2 regions of the Klebsiella sp. CSG-1 genome follow, and region 2 is predicted to be linked to the other one. Evidence: predicted binding sites of a transcription regulator. Region 2 holds the regulator's gene; the other holds the start of a gene.

Region 1 (6,145 bases), on a different contig from region 2:
AGAGGCAACAGCACCTTTCTGGTCACGGCCGTGCATTGGGTTAGCACCTGGTCCGAACGGCGCGCCAGCACGACGACCGTCAGGGGTGTTACCGGTTTTCTTACCATAAACCACGTTAGAGGTGATGGTCAGAACGGACTGAGTCGGGATAGCGTTACGATAGGTAGTGAGTTTCTGAATTTTCTTCATGAAACGTTCTACCAGGTCAACCGCCATGTCATCAACGCGAGAGTCGTTGTTACCAAACTGCGGGTATTCACCTTCGATTTCGAAGTCAACGGCCAGGCCGTCTTCGTCACGAATCGGTTTAACTTTCGCATATTTGATAGCAGACAGGGAGTCAGCCGCAACGGACAGGCCAGCAATACCGCATGCCATGGTACGAATGACGTCACGGTCGTGCAGCGCCATCAGAGAGGCTTCGTAGCTGTACTTGTCGTGCATGTAATGGATAATGTTCAGGGCGGTGACATACTGCTTAGCCAGCCAGTCCATGAAGTGATCCATACGCTCCATAACTTCGTCGAAGTTCAGAACGTCGCCTTTGATTGGTTCAGATTTCGGACCAACCTGCATTTTCAGTTTTTCATCAACGCCGCCGTTGATAGCGTACAGCATGGTTTTCGCGAGGTTAGCGCGAGCACCGAAGAACTGCATTTGCTTACCAACAACCATCGGGCTTACGCAGCATGCGATAGCATAGTCGTCGTTGTTGAAGTCCGGACGCATCAGGTCATCGTTCTCGTACTGCAGAGAAGAGGTATCGATAGACACTTTAGCGGCGAATTTCTTGAAGTTCAGCGGCAGTTTTTCAGACCACAGAACGGTGATGTTCGGCTCCGGAGAAGGACCCATGGTGTACAGGGTGTTCAGGAAGCGGAAGCTGTTTTTGGTGACCAGAGTACGGCCGTCAACGCCCATACCACCGATGGATTCCGTTGCCCAAATCGGGTCGCCGGAGAACAGTTCATCATATTCCGGAGTACGCAGGAAGCGAACCATACGCAGTTTCATGACCAGGTGGTCAATCATTTCCTGAGCGTCTTGTTCAGTGATTTTGCCTGCTTTGATATCACGTTCGATGTAGGCATCCAGGAAGGTGGATACGCGACCGAAGGACATTGCTGCACCGTTCTGAGACTTAACGGCGGCCAGGTAGCCGAAGTAGGTCCACTGGATAGCTTCCTGTGCGTTGGTTGCCGGACCAGAGATATCGCAGCCGTATTTCGCTGCCATTTCTTTGATCTGACCCAGAGCACGGTGCTGTTCAGAGATCTCTTCACGCAGACGGATAGTCGCTTCCAGGTTTACGCCGTTTTCCAGGTCAGACTGCAGAGACAGGAACTGTGCGTATTTGTCTTTCATCAGGAAGTCGATACCGTACAGCGCAACGCGACGGTAGTCACCGATGATACGGCCACGGCCATACGCATCCGGCAGACCAGTCAGAACGCCAGACTTACGGCAGTTCAGAATGTCTTTGGTGTAGACATCGAATACACCCTGGTTATGGGTTTTACGGTATTCGGTGAAGATTTTTTTCAGCATCGGGTCCAGTTCGCGATCGTACGCTTTGCAGGAACCTTCAACCATTTTGATGCCGCCGAACGGGATAATCGCACGTTTCAGAGGCTTTTCAGTTTGCAGACCAACGATTTTCTCAAGAGCTTTGTTGATGTAGCCCGCGTCATGAGAAGTGATGGTGGATGCGAGGGAAGTGTCGAAGTCAACAGGCGCGTGAGTGCGGTTTTCCTGTTTAACACCTTCCATAACGTTGTCCCACAGCTTGGTTGTCGCTTCAGTTGCGCCAGCCAGGAAGGACTCGTCGCCTTCATACGGGGTATAGTTTTTCTGGATAAAGTCACGTACGTTGACTTCTTTCTGCCAGTCACCTTTCGCGAAACCTTCCCAGGCTGTGGCTAACTTTTCATTAAGCTCGGACATGTAACACCTACCTTCTTAAGTGGATTTTTTATTTACTGCCTGAAACGGCCCTTAGTGATGGTCGTCGCCACGCAGGTAAATGACCCAGTATGTCAACCCAACCAGCAGACCACCGCCGATAATGTTCCCGATAGTTACCGGAATCAGGTTATCAGTAATGAAGTTCATCACGGTCAGGTGAGAGAAATTTTCCGGAGCAGAACCAATAGCGGTCCAGAATTCCGGGCTTGCAAAGTCGCGGATTACGATACCCAGCGGGATCATAAACATGTTAGCGATACTGTGCTCAAAGCCGCTGGCAACAAACATAGCCACGGGTAAAACCATTATCATGGCTTTATCCATCAGGCTGCGGCCGGAGTAGCTCATCCACACCGCCAGACAGACCATCAGGTTAGCCAGGATCCCCAGACACACGGCTTCAATAAATGTATGGTGCATTTTGTGGTCGGCGGTTTGCAGGACGTTAAGGCCCCAGGCACCGTTGGCGGTCATATACTCGCCAGATAACCACATCAGCAATACAAACAGCAGTGCGCCTATCAGGTTACCAACATAGACGTTGAGCCAGTTTCTTGCCAGTTGACCCCAGGTAATTCGTCCGCTGGCTTTCGCCACGACGATAAGAACGGTGGAGGTAAACAGGTCGGCACCGCAAATGACGCAAAGAATCAGGCCGAGTGAAAAGCAGATCCCCCCAATCAGTTTAGCAATCCCGAAAGGCATCGCGGCAGTGCCGGTTGTCGCCGTAATATAGAAGACAAAAGCAATGGAAATGAAAACACCAGCGGTAATCGCCAGATAAAACGTCTTCATCGGGTGCTTTGTCGCTTTGTAGACACCTGCTTCTTCGGCGACTTTCGCCATGGCTGCAGGGAGTAAAAGATCAAAAGGGTTGTCAGCTTTCACACTAACTCTCTCTTTATAAAAGTTGGCGGTGAGATACTAACAAAGCATTATAGAAGGGAAATTGATGTAGATCATATCCCACCGGAACTATAAGCCCTGAATATGTGTGGTTTTGACTTATTATGGAAATAAATGATTGTTTTAGATGAAAAAAATAAATTTTAAAATTTACAACTTATGTTGATTTTTTTCATTTTGGGCCGCTCCGGACGGTTAATTAAAATGGGGTATTTTTTATTAAAATTAACAATCCCAAGCTGATGCGTAAAAAAAGTTTACTGTAAATTAACGTTGCAACCACAAATTAGCGCGGGTCTACTTAGCGATGAAAAACGGGGTCTTTATCGACCCCGTAAATAATGTGGCTGGCAGTAAAATGAAGCCTTATTTAGCCCAGAATGCCGTTTTTGCCCGCTGCAGTTTTTCATAGGCTTTCAGTAAAGACTGATGGGCCGGGAAAGCCTGGAGATCGCTATCTACCGCCTGCAGGCCATAGAACGGCGCTTCACCGCTCATCGCCGCGCTGGCGGCTTCAACCGCATCAGCGCCGTACATACGGATAAAGGCATTCAGGTACTGCAGAGGCTGGCGCTCTTCTTCCTGACTGAGCAGCAGCAGCGTCTGCAGGCAGCGGTAGTAATTTGCGCGTTCCGCACTGAAGATAGACGCATTGAATTCAATGGTCCATTCCGTCCAGATCAACGCCTGCTCCAGATCGCCGCCGGCCAGCGCCAGCATGGCTTTCAGTTCGCCAATACGCAGCGTATACCAACCGTTGTCTTTGCCCGTCGCCAGGCCCAGCAGCTCGCGTACGCGGGTGAAGTCATCATTCCCTTCATCGTCCAGTTGCTCGATCAGCGCCAGATAATCTTCTTTTTCCCATTCACTGCCCGGCAGGGAGAGCAGGGTTTCGCGCAGATGGCTGCCCATGCTGTTATTGGCCAGCCACAGATCTTCCGCTGGATAAATGTCTGACATTCCCGGAACGATGATGCGGCAGGCGTAGACGCTCAGGTGCTCATAATCGGCGATGTAAACTTCTTTATCTTCTTCTTTAAAGATAGCCATCAGGGTGGCGAACTCTTCTTCCGTCGTGCCGGAGAAGCTCCAGTCGACGAACGGGTAGTCGGCATCCTGTTTGAACATATCCCAGGAGATAAGACCGCTGGAATCAATAAAGTGGGTTTCAAGATTGGCGTGTTCGGCCACTTCTTCGTCATCGAAGGTAGGGGGGGTAAAGACATCGAGGTCTTTCAGGCTACGGCCTTGCAGCAGCTCGGTGACGGTACGTTCCAGGGCGACGCCGAAGTCCGGATGTGCGCCGAAAGAGGCGAAGCAGGTTCCGTTCGTCGGGTTAAACAACACCACGCAGATAACCGGATATTTGCCGCCCAGCGAGCCATCGTAAGCAAAAATCGGGAAACCTTCGGCTTCCAGCTTATTGATGGACTCCACCACACCAGGATAACGCGCCATGACCTCTGCCGGAATTTCTGGCAGGCTGATGCTCTCCGCGATGATGCGGTTTTTAATATGACGCTCGAAGACTTCCGACAGCGCCTGAACGCGCGCTTCGTTCGCCGTGTTGCCCGCTGACATACCGTTAGAGACATACAGGTTGCCGACGATATTCATCGGGATATAGACGGTTTCGCCATCGGACTGGCGGGTGAACGGCAGGCCGCAAACGCCGCGTTCGTCGTTGCCCGACTGCAGGTCGACCAGCATGCTGGCGGTCAACTGATCGTCAGGATCGTAGAATGCGCGCAGACGAGGATCCAGCAGACCTTCCGGCACTTTATCGTCTTCAGTCAGCGGGAACCATTTCTCATTGGGATAGTGGACGAACGGTCCGTTAGCGATGGTTTCGCCCAGCCAAAAGTCAGCAAAAAAGTAGTTGGTGGACAGACGCTCGAAATATTCGCCAAGAGCCGAGGCCAGCGCCGCTTTTTTGGTCGCCCCTTTGCCGTTGGTGAAACACAGCGAGCACTCTTTATCACGGATATGTACTGACCACACGTGCGGTACGGGATTCAGCCATGAGGCCTCTTCAATATTAAATCCGAGGTCGAGCAATTTCTGCTGGAAGCGAGCGATGGAATCTTCCAGGGCGGCATCTTTGCCGGGAATAAACGTTTGAGTCATGGCGATCACTTTTATCGTACGTAAAGCGCGCAATGATACGGCTTTTAGATGACCGGCGCTATCTCCATCGTCTGGCTATCCTTACTGACACCCGATAACTGTACAGGCGTTAACCATGAAGGCATTTGATTGGCATCGTATGGCGTTGGATAAAGTGCCAGTGGATTTTTTGGCTGAGGTGGCGCTCAGGAGCGTATACACCTTTGTCCTGGTATTTATCTTTCTCAAAATCACCGGCCGACGCGGCGTGCGGCAGATGTCGCTGTTTGAAGTCCTCATTATCCTGACCCTCGGTTCCGCGGCGGGGGATGTCGCTTTCTATGACGATGTCCCGATGCTGCCGGTGCTGGTGGTTTTTGTCACTCTGGCGCTGCTTTACCGGCTGATTATGTGGCTGATGGGCAAAAGCGAGACGCTGGAGAACCTGCTTGAGGGTAAACCGATCCCGGTCATCGAACAGGGGGAACTGGCCTGGAAGAATTTACAGGCGGAAAACATGACCGAATTCGAGTTTTTTATGGAACTGCGGATCAACGGCGTCGAACAGCTGGGACAGGTCCGGTTGGCTATTCTGGAAACGAACGGGCAAATTAGTCTCTACTACTATGCGGATCGGGACGTCAAAGCCGGTCTGTCTATTTTACCTCCGCCCCATAATGCAAGCTTCGCCACCATTCCGCGCGACGATGAATATGCCTGCGTACGTTGTAGCGCAGTTCTTAAGCTCCGCGCCGGGGATAAACAATTATGTCCGCGCTGCGCAAATGCAGAATGGTCGCGGGCCAGCAGGGCGAAAAGAGTCACCTGACAGCAATTATGTCGGTTTTATGACGTCAAGCCGGCAGATTCTTTTGTGTGACGGCAGCCACATTTCGTGGCTGCTTAGTTTTACTCGTTGCGGTGCGTGTCACTGAATGATAAAACCGATAGCCACAGGAATAACTTATGCCCGCGATGGTTCGCGGACAGACAACATAGCAACGTGGTGAGGGGAAATGGCTCAGGTCTATAACTTTAGTTCGGGCCCGGCAATGCTGCCGGCGGAAGTTCTCAAACTGGCACAGCAGGAGCTGTGTGACTGGCATGGTCTGGGTACGTCGGTCATGGAAATCAGTCACCGTGGTAAAGAGTTTATCCAGGTGGCCGA
Region 2 (6,145 bases):
GGCATGGGGCGTACCGGTTCGCTGTTTGCATATATGCACTACGGCGTGACGCCGGACATTCTTACCAGCGCTAAAGCGCTGGGCGGCGGCTTCCCGATCAGCGCTGTACTGACCACCAGTGATATTGCCAGCGCATTCCACGCCGGTTCCCACGGTTCGACCTACGGCGGTAACCCGCTGGCCTGCGCCGTGGCCGGGGCGGCATTTGATCTGATTAATACGCCGGAGGTGCTGGAGGGCGTGAAGGCGAAGCGCGAGCTGTTTGTGCAGCATCTCCAGCAAATTGACGCGCAGTTTGACCTGTTCAGCGACATCCGCGGTATGGGGCTGTTGATTGGCGCGGAGCTTAAGCCGCAGTATAAAGGCCGGGCACGCGATTTTCTCTATGCCGCGGCAGATGCGGGCGTGATGGTGCTGAATGCCGGGCCGGATGTGATGCGTTTTGTCCCTTCGCTGGTCATCGACGAGAAGGATATTGCTGAAGGTATGGCCCGCTTTGCCCAGGCGATAAAGCAGGTTCTTAACGCTTAATCGCGCGTAGCCAGATACCGTGATGCGGGCGCTGACGCCATGCCACCGAGGAGATGGTGTGCATGGTGTTCAGATGGTCGAGGATCCGCTGCAGATGCTGCTCCATTGTACTTAACGGGCCCCGGCTCACCTCCACATCCTGCGACTCCATAATATTCACATCGCCAGCGCTGCCGGGACCGTCGGAGTCCAGCCGCTGTTGACAGCGCTGGAGCGCAATCTCACAGGATTCCAGGTAACGCCGGGCCAGCTCCGGCGTCAGCATATTGTGCTCGCGGGCGAGGGTGGTCATGGCGTTGATATGCTCAACAATAAACTGGCTGTGGGTGACCCACAGTTTCATATCATCAAGATAATGTGTGTTAAAACCGGGTTCCTGCATGGCCTGATTCAGCGAGTTATACAGCGAGTTATGTGCCTGATTGACGCGCATCCGGCGATAGGCCAGCGCCGGGGCCTGATGATCGTCGCTGAGAATTAGCCTGATCGCTTCCTGATCGGCTTCCAGCGCGTCGTGAGCGTTTTTACGCAGTAGCCCGCTTTGCCATTGCGGCCATAGCCAGACCATGCCGCCAAAGGCGATAAGGCAGCCGATAAGCGTATCGATAAGCCTGGCGACAATATACTGCTCGCCGTTGAGCGTCAGAAGCTGCAGGGTATACACCGCCGTCACGGTAAAGCCAACCATCGCCCAGCCATAATGCTTGCGAATAATCAGGTAGCTCAGCAGCGTGACGAGCAGCATCGCGGAGAGCGTATAACCCTCCGGGACGTGAAAGTGCAGCGCCAGGCCGGCGATAGCCAGACCGGCAAGTGTACCTGCCGCCCGATGGACGATACGTACCCGCGTCGCGCCGTAGCCGTTTTGGGTCACAAAAAGCACCGTCATCAGGATCCAGTAAGGCTTGGGAAGGTTCAGGGCGCTTCCCATCAGGCTCGCGGCCGTTAACATCACGCAGATACGCGCAGCGTTACGTAGCGCCGGCGATTTTAATGAGAGATAGCTCTTTAGCGCGGGCAGCAGCGGCAGACGGCGCTCTTTATCCGCCATCAGGTTGCGAGCATACAGCGGGCGCTGGGTACGCAGCACCCGGGCTATTCGGCTGAAGTGCCAGGCGCAGAACTGCCCTACCGGGTTGTCCGGATGCTGCCAGGCGATTTTCTCCAGCGCGCCGATTTGCTTATCCATATGAAAGCGTTGCGGGTAGCGGTGGTAGAGAATGTCATCGGCCAGCACCCGCAGGCGTGCGGCAACGGTTTGTGCGTTCCAGCGGATCACCGCCTCGGCATGGCTGCGCTCTACCAGTTTTTGTACTTCTTCGGGTTGGTGCAGGCTGACGGAGATATGTTCCTGCAAATCCAGCGCCATCTGAAATGCCCGCAGCAGGCGCTTGTGGTCATTGCGCTGGTTCGCCGCCAGCATATGCATCTGCTGGTAGCATTGGGTGATCAGGTCCACCACCTTCTGCTGGCGCGTGAGCAGCGGCGGCAGTGAAGTGGTGGGATCGATATGCTGGGTCAGCAGGCTGTATTTGGCTTCGCAGTAGTTAGCCAGCTCGCGATAAAGCAGGCTCAGCGATTCGCGCAGCGGCTGCTCGCGCCATAGCCAAAACCAGAACCAGTTAAACAGGCCGTACCACAGCGTCCCGAGGGCGTAGATCAGCAGTGGCTCCCAGACGGGCATGTTCCCGGCAAGGCTCAGGGTAAAGATTGCGGCAATTAACGACGCGGGCAGAAGCCTGGCGTGCAGAGAGCTGATCTCCGCCGTTACGCCCAGCAGTAGCGCCAGGCCGCTGAGAATCAAGGGCAGCGGGATATCCTGCTGAAGAAGAAGCTGGACCACCAGGCTACAGCCGGCAAACAGCGAGCCGCCAATAATCAGACGTTTAAAAAAGCGTTTGTGCGGCGTATCCAGACCGGCGACGTTACAGCAGGCGGGCACCAGCGAAAACAGCAGACCTTGCTGTAAGTGACCGAGGAGGAGACCGATTGCGACAGGCAAACACAACACCAGCGTTTGCCGCAGTGCATAGTTGACTTCCGGGTGGTAAATCAGCCTGCGCCACATAGAGGGAAAACAAAAACGGCGTGTTGCGTAAGCAACACGCCGTTTTATCGACTTAACGCGTACCGTATACGACGATAGTTTTACCGTGTGCGGAGATCAGGTTCTGATCTTCCAGCATCTTCAGGATACGGCCAACGGTTTCGCGGGAACAGCCAACGATCTGACCAATTTCCTGACGGGTAATTTTAATTTGCATACCATCAGGGTGGGTCATCGCATCCGGCTGTTTTGCCAGGTTCAACAGCGTCTGAGCGATGCGCCCGGTGACGTCGAGGAAGGCAAGGTTACCCACTTTTTCTGAGGTCACCTGCAGACGGCGAGCCATCTGCGACGACAGGCGCATCAGGATATCCGGGTTAACCTGAATGAGCTGACGGAATTTTTTGTAGGAGATTTCGGCCACTTCACATGCGGTTTTCGCACGTACCCAGGCGCTACGCTCCTGGCCTTCTTCAAACAAGCCTAATTCACCGATGAAATCGCCCTGGTTGAGGTAAGAGAGGATCATCTCTTTACCTTCTTCATCCTTGATGAGCACAGCCACAGAGCCTTTGACGATGTAGTACAACGTTTCTGCTTTTTCACCCTGGTGGATCAGCGTGCTTTTAGATGGGTACTTATGAATGTGGCAATGAGACAAGAACCATTCGAGGGTAGGGTCTGTTTGCGGTTTGCCAAGCACCATGCGCGGTTATCCTCTGTTATAAGCTATCTCCGGGTGCCGACACTACACGGCATCCGGGCATGCAATCGTATTGTTTCCCTATGCCTGGGAAACGGCTGGTGAGTTTTCTTCAGCCTGTAATGTGAACTCCTCTGCATACATGCAGTACATCAATGTAATACTGTAGCATCCCGACTGTTTTAGCATAGCTTTTGCCGCATGTCTCCTGGTGTCTCGCTTCAGCATGATGCAGGTCGCCTTCCGTTGCGAGAATTGTTATGTACGCGTAATCTGTCAGGAAAATTGCAACCTCGGAGTTAAATTTTATGCAAGCTCGTGTGAAATGGGTTGAAGGGTTAACCTTCATCGGAGAGTCGGCGTCAGGTCACCAGATTCTGATGGACGGCAACTCCGGAGATAAAGCGCCAAGCCCAATGGAGATGGTGCTGATGGCGGCGGGCGGATGTAGCGCGATCGATGTCGTGTCTATTTTGCAGAAAGGTCGTCACAACGTGACCAACTGTGAAGTCAAGCTGACGTCTGAACGTCGGGAAGAGGCGCCGCGCCTGTTTACCCATATCAACATGCATTTTATCGTCACCGGTAAGGAGCTGAAAGAGGCGGCCGTTTCCCGTGCGGTGGATCTGTCGGCGGAGAAATACTGCTCGGTGGCGCTGATGCTGCAAAAAGCGGTGAATATCACCCACACCTATGAAGTGGTGGAAGGCTAAGCAGCCTTCCCGGAGAGCGACGCAAACGCCTTATCCGGGAGCCGTGAGTGAAGGACGAAAACCCCGCTTAGCGCCAGGCGCTCGGGGTTTTTTAACGTGGTTAACTGATTTTCTTCCCTTCCATCAGTCGTTCGACTAGCGGCGTCATGATGAGCTCCATCGCCAGCCCCATTTTCCCGCCAGGCACCACCAGCGTATTGATATGCGAGATAAACGACCCCTGCAGCATCGCCAGCAGCCAGGGGAAATCGATATCCTGCAGGTTGCGGAAATGGATCACCACAAAGCTTTCATCCAATGACGGAATGCCCTTCGCCGCAAACGGGTTGGAGGTGTCGACAGTGGGAACGCGCTGGAAGTTGATATGGGTGCGCGAAAACTGCGGCGTGATGAAGTTGATATAGTCTTCCATTGAACGGACCACGGAATCCATCACCGCTTCACGGGAGTGGCCGCGTTCACTGGTATCGCGGATGAGCTTCTGAATCCATTCCAGGTTGACGATAGGCACCACGCCGACCAGCAGGTCGACATTCTGCGCGACGTTATACTGCGGCGTAACAACCCCGCCGTGCAGCCCTTCATAAAACAGGACATCGGTCGGTTCCGGTAGCGGTTGCCACGGTGTGAATGTGCCCGGCACCTGATTCCACGGCACCGCCTCATCATAGGTATGCAAATACTTGCGCGACTGGCCGCTACCGTTACGCCCGTACTCAAGGAAGGTGTTTTCCAACAGACCGAAGTCGTTGGCTTCCGGACCGAAGTAGCTGATGTGTTTCCCCTGATCGCGCGCTTTGCGGATCGCCATGTCCATTTCCGGGCGGGTATAGCGATGGAAGCTGTCGCCTTCCACCTCAGCGGCACGCAGGTTTAGCTGTGCGAAAATTTTACGAAAGGCGAGGCTGGTGGTCGTGGTTCCCGCGCCGCTGGAGCCCGTGACGGCAATCACCGGATGTTTGGCAGACATAACAACTCCCAGATTAAACGATGTGTGGCGCCGCCTTAGCCGTGAAACTGCTTGCGGGGCATGATATTGACCGTCTCGTGCAGTTCTGACCACACCAGTACGGCTTCTCCGCTTTTCAATTGCTGTTTGACGTCGGCGACTTTATCCGCCAGCGAGCGTTCATGTTCACCATAATCGGTGCCTTCACGCAACACAAAGCTTTCGATCAGGTTATCCAGCGTTTCGGGATCCAGATCGTGCCAGGGAATAATCATTTTTGTGCTCCCAACCAACGGGTTAACCAGTCCGGGATACGCTTTTCCAGCCACATTTCCGGCTTGCGCAGCGTGCCGCCGACGAATCCGACGTGTCCGCCATTTTCTGTCAGCTGATACTCGACATTTACCGGGAGTTGCTCTTGCGGCGGAATGGAGTGGTGGTCCATAAAAGGATCGTCCTTCGCATGAATGATCAACGTCGGTTTAGTAATGTCGCTGAGCCGCGGCATTGCGCTACACTGGCGATAGTAGTCCAGCGCATCCGCAAATCCGTGAATCCGGGCAGTGATCATATCGTCAAACTCGCGGATGCGGCGCATACCTTTGAGCTGGCGCAGATCAACCGGTAGCGAGCCGGGATAGGCTTTCAGCTTACGCGCGGCGTTGGCCTTTAACAGATTGAGCAGATAACGTTGATAGACCCGGGAAAAGCCCTTGTCCATATGATAGCTGCAGGCTTCGAGCATGAACGGGGCTGAGACAATAACCGCGGCATCCAACGGGACATTATCGCCTTCTTCGGCCAGCAGGCAGCCCAGCATATTGCCGCCCAGCGAATAGCCGACGGCGGCGGTCGGCACCGCACCCCATTCGCGTTGTAGCCAGTGCAGGAACCAGCTGCCATCTTCGGTTTCACCCGAATGATAGATGCGGTTATTGCGATTGGGTTCGCCGCTACAGCCGCGGAAATGCATCACCACGCCCAGCCAGCCGCGCTGCATGGCTGCATGGATAAGGCCATGAGCATAGGGGCTGTGCAGGCTGCCCTCCAGCCCGTGGAACACGACCAGTCGCGGTTTATGTTGCGCCCCGGCGGGGTCTTCGCTCCACGCCAGATCGACAAAATCACCGTCCGGGAGTTCAAGTCGCTGCCAGTGCGGCGTGAATCCCAGCTTACGGCGAATCAGGCGCGGCAGCATGGTC

The links. Region 2 encodes CRP, which controls carbon source genes, mostly activating them, when cyclic AMP is high. Its sites were predicted from a motif close to ATGTGANNNNNNTCACAT; they were not measured.
Region 1: the regulator CRP is predicted to act here: its motif matches at 2,913-2,930, upstream of focA (formate transporter FocA).

What each region holds. Positions count from the first base shown of each region.
Region 1 covers NZ_JBWNLD010000001.1:72,262-78,406, reverse strand. The annotation lists gene pflB (formate C-acetyltransferase) at 1-1,944, opposite strand, end outside; gene focA (formate transporter FocA) at 1,996-2,853, opposite strand; gene ycaO (30S ribosomal protein S12 methylthiotransferase accessory factor YcaO) at 3,238-4,998, opposite strand; gene AC007G_RS00460 (DUF421 domain-containing protein) at 5,114-5,806, shown strand; gene serC (3-phosphoserine/phosphohydroxythreonine transaminase) at 5,994-6,145, shown strand, end outside.
Region 2 covers NZ_JBWNLD010000005.1:475,074-481,218, forward strand. The annotation lists gene argD (bifunctional acetylornithine/succinyldiaminopimelate transaminase) at 1-531, shown strand, start outside; gene AC007G_RS15445 (YccS/YhfK family putative transporter) at 521-2,599, opposite strand; gene crp (cAMP-activated global transcriptional regulator CRP) at 2,652-3,284, opposite strand; gene AC007G_RS15455 (OsmC family protein) at 3,590-3,994, shown strand; gene AC007G_RS15460 (phosphoribulokinase) at 4,095-4,964, opposite strand; gene AC007G_RS15465 (YheU family protein) at 5,000-5,218, opposite strand; gene AC007G_RS15470 (hydrolase) at 5,215-6,145, opposite strand, start outside.